DNA from 2 places in the Variovorax sp. RTB1 genome. Region 2 is predicted to be linked to the other one. Evidence: riboswitches for the same ligand, from Rfam matches in the RefSeq annotation. Region 2 holds a riboswitch; the other holds the start of a gene.
The links. Region 2 has a riboswitch for cobalamin ahead of QN397_RS16585 (TonB-dependent receptor domain-containing protein). Riboswitches for the same ligand answer to the same signal wherever they lie in the genome.

Region 1: linked by a shared signal. The riboswitch ahead of QN397_RS23355 (cobyrinate a,c-diamide synthase) and the one ahead of QN397_RS16585 (TonB-dependent receptor domain-containing protein) in region 2 are both predicted to bind cobalamin.

What each region holds. Positions count from the first base shown of each region.
Region 1 covers NZ_JASJXG010000056.1:17,950-25,222, forward strand. Annotated here, with positions in the region: gene pbpC (penicillin-binding protein 1C) at 1-2,139, shown strand, start outside; gene QN397_RS23350 (MFS transporter) at 2,202-3,467, shown strand; cobalamin riboswitch at 3,675-3,940, shown strand; gene QN397_RS23355 (cobyrinate a,c-diamide synthase) at 4,133-5,446, shown strand; gene cobO (cob(I)yrinic acid a,c-diamide adenosyltransferase) at 5,458-6,030, shown strand; gene cobW (cobalamin biosynthesis protein CobW) at 6,088-7,149, shown strand; partial or broken gene cobN (cobaltochelatase subunit CobN) at 7,168-7,273, shown strand, end outside.
Region 2 covers NZ_JASJXG010000027.1:829-8,101, forward strand. Annotated here, with positions in the region: gene QN397_RS16565 (ABC transporter ATP-binding protein) at 1-700, opposite strand, end outside; gene QN397_RS16570 (iron ABC transporter permease) at 697-1,716, opposite strand; gene QN397_RS16575 (ABC transporter substrate-binding protein) at 1,727-2,563, opposite strand; gene QN397_RS16580 (bifunctional adenosylcobinamide kinase/adenosylcobinamide-phosphate guanylyltransferase) at 2,611-3,261, opposite strand; gene QN397_RS16585 (TonB-dependent receptor domain-containing protein) at 3,302-5,143, opposite strand; cobalamin riboswitch at 5,237-5,492, opposite strand; gene QN397_RS16590 (DUF904 domain-containing protein) at 5,534-5,761, shown strand; gene QN397_RS16595 (cell division protein ZapA) at 5,758-6,147, shown strand; gene QN397_RS16600 (hypothetical protein) at 6,389-6,610, opposite strand; gene QN397_RS16605 (enoyl-CoA hydratase/isomerase family protein) at 6,656-7,273, opposite strand, start outside.

The sequences.
Region 1 (7,273 bases), on a different contig from region 2:
AAGCGCGACTTCCGCTCATCCGACGTCGCCGTGCTCGATCGCCATGGCGAACTACTGCAACGGGTGCGCATCGATCCGACCGTGCGGCGCGGGCAATGGATCACGCTCGACGACGTATCGCCCGCCCTTCGTACCGCGATGGTGCTGAGCGAAGACAAGCGCTTCTACGAACACAGCGGTGTCGACTGGCGCGCGGCATCGTCGGCCGCATGGGGCAATCTGTGGAACACGAAAACGCGCGGCGCCTCGACGATCACCATGCAATTGGCCGGCCTGCTCGACGACGACCTGCGACGCACGAGCAGCGGGCGCAGCTTCTCTCAGAAGGTCGGGCAAACGGTGGCTGCGGCGCAGCTGGAACGCAGTTGGCGCAAAGACCAGCTGCTGGAGGCGTACCTCAACACCGTGCCGTTTCGCGGCGAGATCGTCGGGATCGATGCGCTCTCGCGCACGCTGTTCGGCAAGGCGCCGCACGGGCTCGATGCGCGCGAGGCGGCAGTGGCCGCGGCGTTGGTGAGGGCTCCGAACGCGAAGCCGGGCGTCGTGGCGCAACGCGCTTGCGAAGTACTGCGCGTGATGGAGCCGGAGCGAAGCAAGTCGGATTGCGAAGTGATGGACATGTTCGCTAGTGCGGCGTTGCAGAAGCGGGCGTTCGATTCGAACGAGGGGATTGCGCCGCATCTGGCGCGAAGAGTGTTGAGGGAGCGGGAGAAAGACGAAATTACCACCACCTTGCGGGCGCCGTTGCAGCGCTTTGCTCTCGCCTCGCTACAACGCCACTTGCGCGAACTGCGCGGACGCCATGTCGAAGACGGCGCACTCGTCGTGCTCGATAACGCGAACGGTGATGTGCTCGCATGGGTCGGCTCGTCGGGTGTGTTGAGCCGGGCAGCGGAGGTCGACGGCGTGACAGCGCAGCGGCAGCCGGGCTCGACCTTGAAGCCGCTGCTCTATGCCGAAGCATTGGCCGAGCGGCGGCTCACCGCCGCATCGCTGCTCGATGATTCATCGGCACAGATCGCCACGGCCGGCGGACTCTACATCCCGCAGAACTACGACCGGCAATTCAAGGGGCCGGTGTCGGTGCGCACCGCGCTGGCTGCATCGCTCAACGTGCCGGCAGTGCGCACGCTTGTCATGGTGTCGCCGGCAGCCTTCGCGCGGCAACTGCGTGTCGCGGGCGTGCCGTTGAAGGAGAGCGGCGACTACTACGGGTACAGCCTGGCGTTGGGGAGTGCGGAGGTGTCGTTGCTGGCGTTGACCAACGGGTATCGGACGTTGGCGAACGGGGGACGGTTCGGGGAGACGCGAGTCGTTGCGGGGCTGTCTCCATCCCTGCCCTCCCCTATCGGGGGAAGGAGCAAAACAGAAGAGGTGCAAGCCGTGCGCGCGGTCGATGCGGGTGCGGCGTTTATCGTGGGGGACATCCTTTCCGACGCCAACGCGCGGGCACGGACCTTCGGGCTCGACAGCATTTTGTCGACGCGCTTCTGGACAGCAGCGAAGACCGGCACCAGCAAAGACATGCGCGACAACTGGGCACTCGGCTGGTCGCAGCGCTACACCGTCGGCGTATGGGTCGGCAACGCGAGCGGCGCGCCGATGTGGGACGTGAGCGGCACCAGCGGCGCGGCGCCGGTGTGGGCCGAGGTGATGCGCTTCCTCCATGCCAACGAACCGAGCCGTGCGCCGACGCCACCGACCGGGCTCGTTCGCACGCATGTGACGTTCGGGAGCGGCAACGGCAACGACGGCGGGCTGCTCGAAGCGGCACGCGACGAGTGGTTTCTGCAAGGCACCGAGCAGGCCGAATTCGCGCTCGACTCGGCCCCCGGAAAGTCGGGGCGCGACGGTGGCTCCGCACGCATCACGTCACCATCGACCGGCACCATCATCGCGCTCGACCCGGACATCCCGCCGAACCGCCAGCGCGTGCGCTTCGAGAGCGGAGCGGGCGAAGGCTCGGCCCTGCGTTGGCAGATCGACGGCAAGCCGTTTGCGCGCGGTGCCAGCGCGCAATGGTTGCCTTGGCCGGGACGGCACGCCATTCAATTGGTCGATGCGGCCGGCAAGGTGCAAGACGAGATCAAGCTTGAAGTACGCGGCGCCGGCGTCATTTCACCCGCACCGAAACGCTGAGCCGCTGCAGTGCCTGGGCCGCTGTCCGGACAGACTTCGTCGCGTGCGCTTTAATCGAAGCAATGAGTTCCGTCGACCTGCTGATCGATGCCGAGTGCGACAACGCACCGGCACCATCCCCCACCCCTGCCATCACCCGCTCCAGTCGCTTGCTGCTCGGCCTCAGCGTCGTGCTGATCGCGTTCAACCTGCGCCCGGTGTTTGCGAGCCTCTCGGTGGTGCTGCCCGAGATCATCGCTGCCACCGGTTTGTCGTCCACCGCAGCGAGCTTGCTGACGACCTTGCCCGTGGTCTGCCTCGGCGTCTTCGCGCCGTTGGCGCCATCGCTGGGCCGCCGCTTCGGCACCGAGCGGACGCTGCTCGGTTGCATGGCGCTGATCTTCATCGGCACCTTGCTGCGCGGCAGCGGCAGTGTCGGGCTGCTGTTCGTCGCATCGGCCATCGCGGCCGCTGGCATCGCGGTGTCGAACGTGCTGCTGTCGGGCCTGGTCAAGCGCGACTTCGCAAAGCAGGCCGCGCTGATGATGGGGCTCTACACCATGGCGGTCTGTGGCGGTGCCGCTGCCGCAGCCGGCTTTACCGTGCCGCTCGAACATGCCATGGGCGGTGGATGGACCTGGGCCCTGGCGCTGTGGGCCGTGCCGGCCGGCGTGGTCACCCTGCTGTGGGCGCCGCAAGCATGGTCGCTGGCTCCAGTCGCCAGCGAAGCTGCCTACACCGTGCGTGGCCTGTGGCGCGACAAGCTGGCGTGGCAGGTCACTTTCTTCATGGGACTGCAATCGGCTCTCGCGTACATCGTCATGAGTTGGCTCGCGCCAATCCTGAGGGAGCGTGGCCTTGGCGATGCGGCGGCAGGCTACGTTCTGTCGCTGTCGATCATCACGCAGGTGATCACCTGCCTCGTCGTGCCGGCCATCGCAGTCAAGTTCCGCAATCAGGTCGGAGTGGCCGTGGTGTTGGCCGTGCTCATCGTCGCGGCCATGCTGGGCTGCCTGCTGGCGCCGCTGTCGGGCATCTGGGTCTGGGCCGTGCTGCTCGGCATTGCGCAAGGCGGCTCATTCGCACTGGCGTTGACCTTCATCGTGCTGCGTTCGCCCGATGCACATGTGGCGGCGCACCTGTCGGGCATGGCGCAAGGCGTGGGCTATATGGTCGCGGCCCTCGGCCCGCTGCTGGTGGGTCTGCTGCGCGGGTGGACCGGCGGGTTCGCGGCGGCGGCGTGGCTGTTCGTGGGGCTCGGCGTGGCGCTGGTGGTGGCCGGGCTTGGCGCGGGTCGCATGCTGCACGTGGGGGCGGTGACGGTGCCCGCGCTGGGCGGCAGTCGCTAGAGCGCGGTGCGGGTGTCGATGCCGGCGATTTTTTAAGAATCGGCTGGGCGTTGCTTTGAAGCGTATGGCCGCATGAGCATTGCGCTGCCCCTTGAGATCCACGACCTGGCGCTGCAGGGGATGGGCGCATCTGTCACGGAGGCCTGGACAGGATCAGGCTGGGGCGCGCTCGGTGGGCCGTTTGGGTGAGGTCACCAAGGCAGGCTCCCCTATAATTTAACGGTTGGTGCTCGCTTTGGTTTTCAGGTCAAAGCAGTTCAACGGGAATCAGGATGGGATGCCGTGTATGTCTGAGTGGACGTGCTTCGGCGCCCGAACCTGAGCTGCCCCCGCAACGGTAAGCGGACGCAAGCCTAGTGCTTGCAGCTCGTATTAAGTGCCCACTAGGTGAACGCCGCGAAAGCGACGGCCCGGGAAGGGAATACGGGTCGTCTTCGCCAGCCCGGATACCGGCCAATGAGGTGGTGCGTCATGCGAATGATGCGCCTTGCGGTGCATGCCTGCGGGGAAGCGGGCGAGCATGTCCAGTGCGGTGTTTCCATCATCATTTATTTCCCTTTCAGGTCGCTTGAGGTGACTCTGCTCCGCCAGTTTGTGGGCGATGGCGACGCCATGCATCTACGCATGGTCCGAAATGCTGTCCCCGTGCAAACGAAGGTCACGGGATGAGCACAGCCACTGCCGTGTCCTGCCGCGCGCTGATGATCACTGCCCCGGCTTCGGGCCAAGGCAAGACCACGGTCACTGCCGCGCTGGCGCACTGGCACCGCAGCCGAGGCCGCCGCGTGCGGGTGTTTAAAACCGGCCCAGACTTTCTCGACCCCATGGTGCTGGAGTGCGCCAGCGGCGCGCCAGTGCAGCAGCTCGACCTATGGATGGGTGGCGAAGCGCACTGTGCTGAATTGCTCTACGACGCCGCCATTCAGGCCGATCTAATCCTGGTCGAAGGCGTGATGGGTTTGCATGACGGGACGCCGTCGAGTGCTGATCTCGCATTGCGTTTCGGCCTGCCGCTGTTGGCCGTGATCGATGCCTCGGCGATGGCGCAAACCTTCGGTGCCGTGGCGCACGGGCTTGCCACTTACAGAGCCGGCCTGCAACTGATCGGCGTGCTGGCCAACCGAGTCGGCAGCTCGAGCCATGCGCAGATGTTGCGGGAAAGCTTGCCTGCCGGCATGACCTGGTATGGCACGCTGCCGCGTGGCGGAAACTACGGGTTGCCCGCGCGTCACTTAGGGCTGGTGCAGGCTGCAGAAGTCGGTGACATGGCCGAGCGGATTGCAGCTGCCGCACTGGCGCTCGGCGAGAACGGGGAGTTGCCCATCCCGCCAGTTGTTCAGTTCGAGACACCGCTCGCCTCGGACAATCTGGTGCTCCCTGCACTGCTGAGCGGCACCACGATTGCCATCGCGCGAGACGCTGCCTTTTCATTTTTATACCCCGCTAATTTGGACACACTGCGTGCCCTGGGCGCACAGCTGTGCTTCTTCTCGCCCTTAGCCAACGAACCGGTGCCGACTGCAGCTCAAGCGCTGTACCTGCCCGGCGGTTATCCGGAATTGCACTTGCAGGCGTTGGCGAACAACACCGCCGCGCGCCAATCCATCCATGCGCACCACGCTGCTGGCCGGCCCCTGGTCGCAGAGTGCGGCGGCATGCTCGCACTGCTTGAGACGCTCAGCGACAAGGCAGGCCACAGCTCGCCGATGATGGGCCTGCTGCCCGGCCAGGGCGTCATGACCGATCGGCTCGTCAATCTCGGCATGCACAGCCTGGTGCTGCCTCAAGGCCAGGTGCGCGGTCATACCTTCCACCATGGACGCATTGCGACAACGTTGCCGGCCACGCTGCACACCGTGGCTCAGCGCCAACATGGTCGGCCCGAAGCCGTATTCCACCAAGGCCGCTTGTTCGCTTCGTTCATGCACCTGTACTTTCCGAGCAACCCACTGGCCATCGCCGCGTTGTTCAAGCCATGACCTTGTCTCCAATGTCCACCGAGCGAGCACCGCAGCCCTTGCACGACACTCAACCACCACAGGGTGCATCGCACGGCCGCGTCACCGTGCACACCGGCCCCGGCAAAGGCAAGAGCACAGCCGCGTTCGGGCTCGCGCTGCGCGCTGCCGGCCAAGGCGAAACAGTCAAGATCTACCAGTTCATGAAAGTGCCCACGGCGCGCTTTGGCGAGCACCGCTTATTCGAGCAACTGGGCATGCCTATCGAAGGTCTGGGCGACGGCTTTAGCTGGAAGAGCCGCGACTTGGAACATTCGGCCGAACTCGCGCGCGCGGGTTGGGCCCGTGCCGAGGCCACAGTGCGAGCCGGCGCGCACTCCCTGGTGGTGCTCGACGAAATCATGTATCCGCTGCGCTATGGCTGGATGTCGCTCGACCCGGTACTGGCCTGCCTGCGCGAGCGCCCATGGCATGTGCATGTGGTGCTCACTGGCCGCAATGCGCCGCAGGAACTGATCGACATCGCCGATTCAGTGACCGAGATGGCATTGATCAAACACCACTTCAAGGCAGGTGTGCCGGCACAACGCGGCATCGAGGACTAGTCACTTCGTCGCTCGCCTGACTTCTCTACGCTCACTCAGCCCATTCAGGAATCGACCATGCAATCCCGCAAGATCCCCGCCATCATCGTCACGGGTTTTCTCGGCAGTGGCAAGACCACTCTGCTGCGTCACCTGCTGCAAAACGCCCAAGGCCTGCGCATCGCAGTGATCGTCAACGAGTTCGGCGAGCTAGGCATCGACGGCGAATTGCTGAAAGGCTGCGGCATCGGCTGCGACGAGACCGGCGCGCCCAACGGCCAGTTGTTCGAATTGGCCAACGGATGCTTGTGCTGCACCGTGCAGGAAGAGTTTGCCCCGGTCATGGAGCAGCTTGCTGCCCGCCGCGACCAGATCGACTACCTGGTGATCGAGACCTCCGGCCTGGCGTTGCCCAAGCCGCTGGTACAGGCCTTCCAGTGGCCCGCGTTGCGCAACGCCTTCACCGTCGATGCCGTGGTCGCGGTGGTGGATGCGCCTGCCGTGGCGGCCGGCCGCTTCGCCGACGATCCGGTGGCGGTTGACGCCCAGCGCCGCGCCGACGACAACCTGGACCACGACTCGCCATTGCACGAGTTGTTCGAAGACCAGCTCGCTACCGCCGACCTGGTGATCGTGCACAAGACCGACGGTATGGACACTGCAGCGCTGGCCGTCGTCGAAGCTGCCATCCGCTTGGAGACAGCGCCGGGCGTCAAGCTGCTGCATGCCCAGCATGGCCGCATCGACCTGGCCGTGCTGCTGGGCCTGGAGCGTGCGGTCGAAGACGTGATCGACCAACGCAAGACGCACCATGACGCGGAAGAAGACCATGACCACGATGCCTTCGATTCCGTCTCGGTGAATTTGCAGGTGCTTGATCGGGCGCGGCTGCTGACGGTGCTGCAAGACCTGGTCGGACGCCACGAGATCTACCGCGTCAAGGGATTTGTCTCGCTGCCCGGTGCGGCCATGCGACTGGTGATTCAGGGCGTGGGCACGCGCTTCGACAGTTACTTCGACCGGGCGTGGCGCGGCGACGAGATGCGCCAGTCGCGCCTGGTGCTGATCGGCGCCGGTCTGAACGCTGTAGTGCTGCAGGCCGAGTTGGACCGCGACCTGTCGGCCAGCGTTCATTCCTGAAATCACCCAAGGACTCTCATGCACCTGATGTCCACACGCCCGGGCGGCCACGTTGAAGACGGTGGCCAGGGCGTCGTGCGCGTCGAGCAGACGCCCGCCTCGATCGTGGTGCTGAGCGCGGCGG
Region 2 (7,273 bases):
TCGCGGGGTCGCTGCATGCGCCGTGATGCAGCACGCGGCCACCCGCCATGACCACGAGCGCATCGGCCGCCAGCGCCATCGAGAGTTCGTGCAGCACGCTCACCACCGTGCGCCCTTCGGCGACGAGCGCGCGCGCGGTCGTCATCCAGTCGGCCTGGTGCGGTGGATCGAGATTGGCGAGCGGCTCGTCCATGAGCAGCAGTTGCGCTTCGACCGCCAACGCGCGGGCCAGCAACACGCGCTGCCGTTCGCCGCCGGAGAGCTGGCCGAGCGGCCGCATGCGCCAGTCCCACGCCTGGGTGCTGCGCAGCGCCCGTTCGACGGCTGCGCGGTCGCGTTCGCTTGGTGCGGCGAGCCAGCGCTGGTGCGGCAGGCGACCGAGCATCGCGACGTCGTAGACCATCAGGTCGTCGGCGCTGCCCTCGCCCGCTCCGCCCTGCCCGAGCCACGAGAGCTGCTGTGCACGGGAGCGGCCAGACAGCGCGGCCATCGGCTCGCCGAAGAGAAGCACCTCGCCCCGGTGCGGCAGCAGGCCGGCGAGCGCCTTCAGCAGCGTCGACTTGCCGGCGCCGTTCGGTCCGACGATGCTGGTCCATCGGCCCGCCTCGATCGCCAGGTCGATGCCGTGCAGCACTTCTGCGGTCCCGAGCACGGCACTCAACGCTTTGCATTCGACGGCGGCGCGCTTCGTGAGCGTCATGACAGGCCGCCCCTCGAACTGCGCCGGTGCATGAGCCACAGCAAATACGAGCCGCCGAGCACTCCCGTCAGCACGCCGACGGGCAACTCCTGCGGCGCTACGAGCCAGCGTGCCAGCAGGTCGGCCGCCATCAACAGCAGCCCGCCCATCAACGCCGACAGCACGATCAGCCGCGCGTGCGTGGTCTTGACGGCAGAGCGCACCAGGTGCGGTGCGGCGAGGCCGACAAAGGCGATCAATCCGGTCTGCGCGACAGCGGCGCCAGTGGCCATCGACAGCACCGCGACCAGCGCCATGCGCATCGCGCCAAGCGGCAAGCCGAGGCTGCGAGCCGTGGCCTCGCCGAGCGCAAGGCCATCGAGCACCGGCGCCAACGCCCATGCGCACACGAGGCAAAGCACCGCCAACGCGGCCATCACCCCGCAAGCGCTCCAGCCGATGAGGCCGGTGCTGCCCAGCATGAACGCCTGGATCGCCTGAAGCAGGTCGGCCGAGGCAATGGTGATGAGATCCTTGGCCGCGCCGAGCACGACGCCGACGATCACGCCGGCCAGCAACAGGCGCAGCGTTTGCTGCACACCGCGCGCCAGCAGCAGCGTGAGCAGCACCGCCAGCACAGCGCCGACGAAGGCCGCACCCGTGAGGCCGAGCCGGACCACCCACTGCGTGCTGGCCGGCGAGGCCCCGAAGACGACCAGCGCGACCGCCACGCCGAGCGATGCGCCCGATGCGCTGCCAAGCAGATAAGGGTCGGCCAACGGATTGCGAAAGAGCCCCTGCGCCACCGCACCGGCCAGGCCGAGCAGCGCGCCGGCGAGCCAGGCGCCGAGGGTGCGCGGCAGTCGGATCTCGCGGACGATCTGCAATGCGACCGGATCCCGCCAGGCGGCGACCACACTCTCGAAACCGGTGCTGCCGATGCCGATGCCGACCACCACGAGCACAAGACCCAACGCGAGCAGAACAACGCCCAGCGTGAGGGCGCGGCGGTGCTGATCGACTTGAGCGAGGCTCATCGTTGTTGCGTCATTTCGACTGGTCCACGATGCACTGCGCCATCAAACGGGCTGCCTCGCCCATGCGCGGGCCGGGCCGCACCAGCACGTCGGACTGCGCCGCAGTGAAGCGGCAGATGTGCCCGTCGCGCACGGCACGAATCAGTGACCAGCCGGGCCGTTGTTCAAGCCCTTGCGCACTGCGCTCGCCCACCATGATGAGGTCCGGATTGGCGCGAACGACGTACTCCGGGTTGAGCTTGGGAAACGGTCCGAGCGCGGTTGGCACGATGTTCTTCACGCCCAGCCGCGTCAGCGTCTCGCCGATGAAGGAGCTCTCACCCGCCGCGTACGGCGTGCTGTTGATCTCGAAGTACACGCGCGTCCGCCGGGCTTCGGGCGGTAGCGACTGCGCCGCAGCCGACACGCTGGCATCGATCGCACGCCACACGCGCTGCGCATCGTCGACGCCGAGCATCTGACCGAGCGCATCGAGCACACGTTGCACGTCGGCATGGTTCTTCGGCTCCAGCACCAGCACCTTGAGCCCGAGTTGCTCCAGCCTCTGCGTGACGCGCGACGACTTGGCGAGCAGCACCACGTCGGGCTTGAGCGCGACGATGGCTTCGACGTTCGGGTCGAGGCCGCCGCCCACTTGCGGCAACGCGCGCACCAGCTCGGGTGAATTCGAATAGCGATCGACACCGACGAGCCGGCTGCAGGCGCCGAGTGCGCAAACCGATTCGGTGAGCGATGGCAGCAGCGCGACGATGCGCTGCGGCGGCTGCGAAAAGTCAACGGCGACGCCGCGTTCGTCGGTGACGATGACGGCATGCGCCGGCAGCGCTGCCACAAACATCAGCGCCATCGGCACGCAGATGGTCCAGAGCGCCGCGATGATCTTGTTCATGTCCGTCAAACCGGCCGCGCCGGCGCCTTCAACGTCAGCGGCAAGCCGGCCACCATCAGCGTGACGCGATCGCATGCTGCGGCCACTTCCTGGTTGAGCCGGCCCAAAGCATCGACGAAAGCACGCGTTTCACCGCCCAATGGGATGACGCCGAGGCCGATCTCATTGCCGACCAGCACGATCGGGCCGCGCGCGCCGCGCAAGGCAGCGACGAGCATTGCAATACGCTGGGTCGCGTCGATAGGTAAGGCCATGTCCGTCGCCGGACCGTCCGACACATACGACATGTGGGGAGTGCGGGGCGTGTAGGGCATCAGCAGGTGGGTAAGCCACAGCGTAAGGCAGTCGACGACCACCATCGTATCGGCAGCGGAATGCGCAACGATGGCCTCGGCCAGTGCGGAAGACTCCTCGACAGTTGACATCGCTGGCAAGCGAAGAGCGCGGTCCTGCCGGTGTCGCAGGATGCGCGCGCGCATCTCGTCGTCGTGCGCCTGCGCCGTCGCCACCATCACTGCACGGTGATCGGATGACGCAGCAAGCCAGTCGACCGCCCGCTGCTCGGCGAGTCGTGACTTGCCGCTCCTCTGGCCGCCGAGAATGAACTCGCGCGGCCGGTCAGCCGCGCGCTCATCGGGGTACAAGGAATGCGGCATCGTCAGCGGAAAGCCATTGCGCAGACCGTCGTCATGGCGTTCAGTGTGGCTGCCACTTGACCCCGACATAGACAGCACGGCCCGGAGTTGCGTAGCCATCGACCAGCTGGTAGTTTGTGTCACCCAAGTTGTCGACGCGCGCCAAAAGCGTGACGTCGCGAACAATCTCGGTGCTCGCACTGAGATTGAACAGCGTGTAACCACCGAGCGTCTTCTTGTTGGCCGCATCCGCATAGCGAAAGCCCGAGGCTTGAACTTCGGCACCCAAGGTCCATCCGGCAACACGCCAGTCAGCACCCAGCGTGGCATGCCGACGCGAGCGCAAGGCCAGCAGCTTGTCTGTCTCGGCGTCCTTCGGGTCCTGGAAGTCGAGCGAACCGCGCAACGTCACGTCGCCGATGTGATGGCTGCCCGCAAGGGTAACGCCCCGCAGCACGGCGCGGGCGGTGTTCGCGTAGCAACCGAAGCCGGAGCTGCACGCGGTCGAGTCATTGTCGAAAGTGATGAGATTTCGCACGCGATTGCGGTAGGCCGCGATGCTGCCTGCTGTCGCGGCATCGGCGTATCGCAATCCGATCTCGGCGTTGAGCGAGGTCTCGGGCTGCAGGGCCGCGTTGCCGTATTCGCTGAAGCGCTGGTACAGGGTGGGTGCGCGGAATGCCGTGCCAGCCGAAGCGGTCGCACGCCAGTTCTGCGCAAACGAATAGCCGTAGGCCGCGCTGCCGGTGGTCTTGCCACCGAACTCGCTGTCGTTGTCATGACGCACGTTCAGTTGCAGCGAATGGGCGCCCTGATTGAAACCGTAGCCGAGCGCCAGCGCGTCTTGCGAGCGCTTCCTGAAGATGGTGGTGCTGAAGCTGTCCAGTGCCGGGTTGAAGAGCTTGTCCTCACGACGCTCTAAAGCCGCGGTGAACAGGCTGGCGCCGAGGCGGTACTCGTTCTGGAACAGGTAATTGCGCAGCTGCGTTTGCGTGATGTAAGCCGACGGCGTCGTTTCGTATCGTGAGTTTGAGTCGGTCACCGAAAGCTTGGTGCTGTAGGCCTCTGTCCACTGCGCCGACCAACTCAGGCCGGCGGTTCGCAAATGGTAGAGATTGCGGTCGTTCACCGGCTGCTTCGGGTTGTAGCCATAGTTGTCGTAGCCCGAATTGGTTTCGCTCTCGAGCACCGTGGCGTCGATCCGGTGCTGCGCGTTGATCTGGTAGCCGAGTCGCACGTTAGCCGAGCTCGCATGGTAGTAGTCCTTGTCCGGATCATGGTTGGCGACCGATGGCGTGCGTACGTCAAACCCAGCGTTTTCCTGATACGCCGCGCCGATCGAATAGTCAAAAGCGCCAACCGAACCACTGACACCGGCCTGCGATGTACGCAAGCCCTTGCTGCCGAAACCGAAGCCGACGTACGGAGTGGCAACCCCTTCGCCGCGCCGCGTGAAGAGCTGGATCACGCCGCCAATGGCGTCCGAGCCGTAGACCGCCGCGGCCGGGCCTCGCAGCACTTCAATGCGGTCGATCTGCGCCAGCGGAATGCTTTCCCATGTAGCACCGCCGGTCGACTGCGAATCGACACGCACGCCATCGACATACACAGCCGTGAAACGCGTGTCGGCGCCGCGAAGGAACACGCTGGTTGTGTTGCCGACACCACCGTTGCGCGTGATTTCGACGCCAGGTAGACGTGCCAACACATCAGCAACGCCAACGGCGCCGCTGCGCTCGATCGTTTCACGGTCGACGATCGACACATCAGCGACCAATTCAGACCGGGGCTGGGGCACGCGGGTCGCGGTGACCACCGTTTCGCTGAGCGATGACGGGCTTTGTGCGAGCGCAAGGAGTGGCACTTGCAGCAAGGCGGCAAGCAGGGGAACACTGGTTTTCATTTGAAAGGACCGGATAGCAATGCCCGTCACCGGCTTCCCCGCCGGTAATTGAGCGTAATGGCCGGCTGCGCGCACCACCCAACGGTGACGCGCGCGGCTTGCCGCTTCGTTGGCCGGTATCCGGGCTGACAGAGTGCTCGACCCGCCTTCCCAGGCGCCTGTTTCAGGGCGCCCAGTGGCTGCTGGGGAAAGTGATGTCGGCGCATGAACGCCGGCATCGTCTGTTTGACCGTTGCGGGGGCAGCGCAGGTGGCTTCGGTCTTCGTTATGGTGAAGACCGCGACTCCTGCTTCCCGTTGAACTGCGCCGCGTGAACCACGGCGCGAGCACCAACGGGGCGGATTCTAAATTGAAAGAACTTGCAATCGCGGGAACCTACAATCCAGACCCATGTCCGCCGCCAGTCCCATTGACCAGATCGCCGACCGAGTCGAGCGTCTCCTGGTTCGCCACGAAGAGGTGCAACGCACCAATGCGCTGTTGCAGGAACAGGTCGATGCGCTGACGCGGGAGCGCGACGCGCTCAAATCGCGGCTCGCTGCCGCTCGAACGCGCATCGACGCGCTGCTCGAAAGGCTGCCGGCCGACCCACCCTCTCCTGAAGATTCCGCAGCATGAAGCAGATAGAAGTACAGATCATGGGCCAGAGCTATTTGCTCGGCTGCCCCGCAGACGGCGAGTCGCAATTGCGCAGCGCGGTCGACCACGTCGACGCTGCCATGTGCAAGATTCGCGATGCCGGCAAGGTGAAGGCGCGCGACCGCATCGCCGTGCTGGCCTCGCTGAATATCGCGTTCGATTTGATTCAGGCGCAGGCCGCATTCGCATCTGCTGCCGAGGTCGCGCCCGCGCCCGTCGCCGCAGCCGGGAGCCCGGTCGCACCGCTCTTGAGGATGGCCACGCCCTCAGATACAGCGAATCACGCCGAGCTGGACGACCCACGCCTGCCGCAGCTTTTGCAGCGCCTCGACAATGCCCTCGCGGGCGATGGACATTTGCTCTGATGGCCTACACAGCGAGCGTGGGGCTGGCGTAGACTCGTGCTTGTCTGCGGTGTTGTCGAACTTAATATTTCCTTGTTCCAATGCTCTCCGGAGCCGGGCTTGGTACATCGCTAGGTAGGCGTGATCATCTCGCGTAAGATGAACCCGAAGCCCTGCTGCCCTCGCCCACCTGAACCCTGGTTCAGGATGCGGGTTCGGCTCCATTCGCAGACACCTATTCGAAACAACGGCCCCGAGAACCTTAGGATCCCGGGGCCGTTTTCTTGGGTGCGGGTTTATTCTCGAGGTCAGCGCGAGAACAACGCTTTGTGCTGCTCTCGCAGCCGCGCCTTCTGAACCTTGCCCATGGCGTTTCGCGGCAGTTCGGCGACGACGCCTCGACCGATTTTTCGACCTGCACTGCGGTACGCGCACCGGGCTCCAGATCGAGCGCATCGAGCGCATCGAGCAGATTGGCGATCATGACGCTGGCGCGTTCGAGATCCCGCCACGACTAGGGCAAGCCACGTCAAAAAACGGGAGCGCGTTTGGCGAGGAAGGCAGCAATGCCTTCGTGGTGCTCGGGAGAATCGGCATAGTCGTACGCGCCCCGCAGCAGGCCCTGAACCTCGCTCGATACCGACTCGTTCAAGGCAGCGAAAGTGCGCTTGTTGAATCGCGCGGCCTGTGGTGCCAGCGCCGCGATTCGCAGCGCATGGTCGCGCGCGGCGACTGGCACCTCGGCGTCGGGCAGTACATGCAGCAAAAAGCCCGCGTCGTACAAGCGAGCGGCGCTGTGCACGCCGGCCGCCAGCAGCATGTCGCGCGCGAGCACGTCACCCATCGCACCGTACACCAACGCGGCTTCGCGCGGCGCCATCGGGAAGCCCAGCTTGGCGATCGGTGCGCCGAACTTCGCGGAGACGCCGGCGATGCGGATGTCGCAGCAGCTCGCGATCTCCAGGCCGGCGCCCATACAAGCGCCTTCGATCTGCGCGACCAATGGCACGCGGCAGTCGAGCATCGCCTGCAGCGCGGCCCACACCTCGTCCTCGTGGAAAGCGCGGAGCCGCTCGGTGTCGAATCGAAACGACGGGTACTCCGAGATGTCGCCACCCGCGCAAAAGGCGCTGCCGGCACCGCGCAC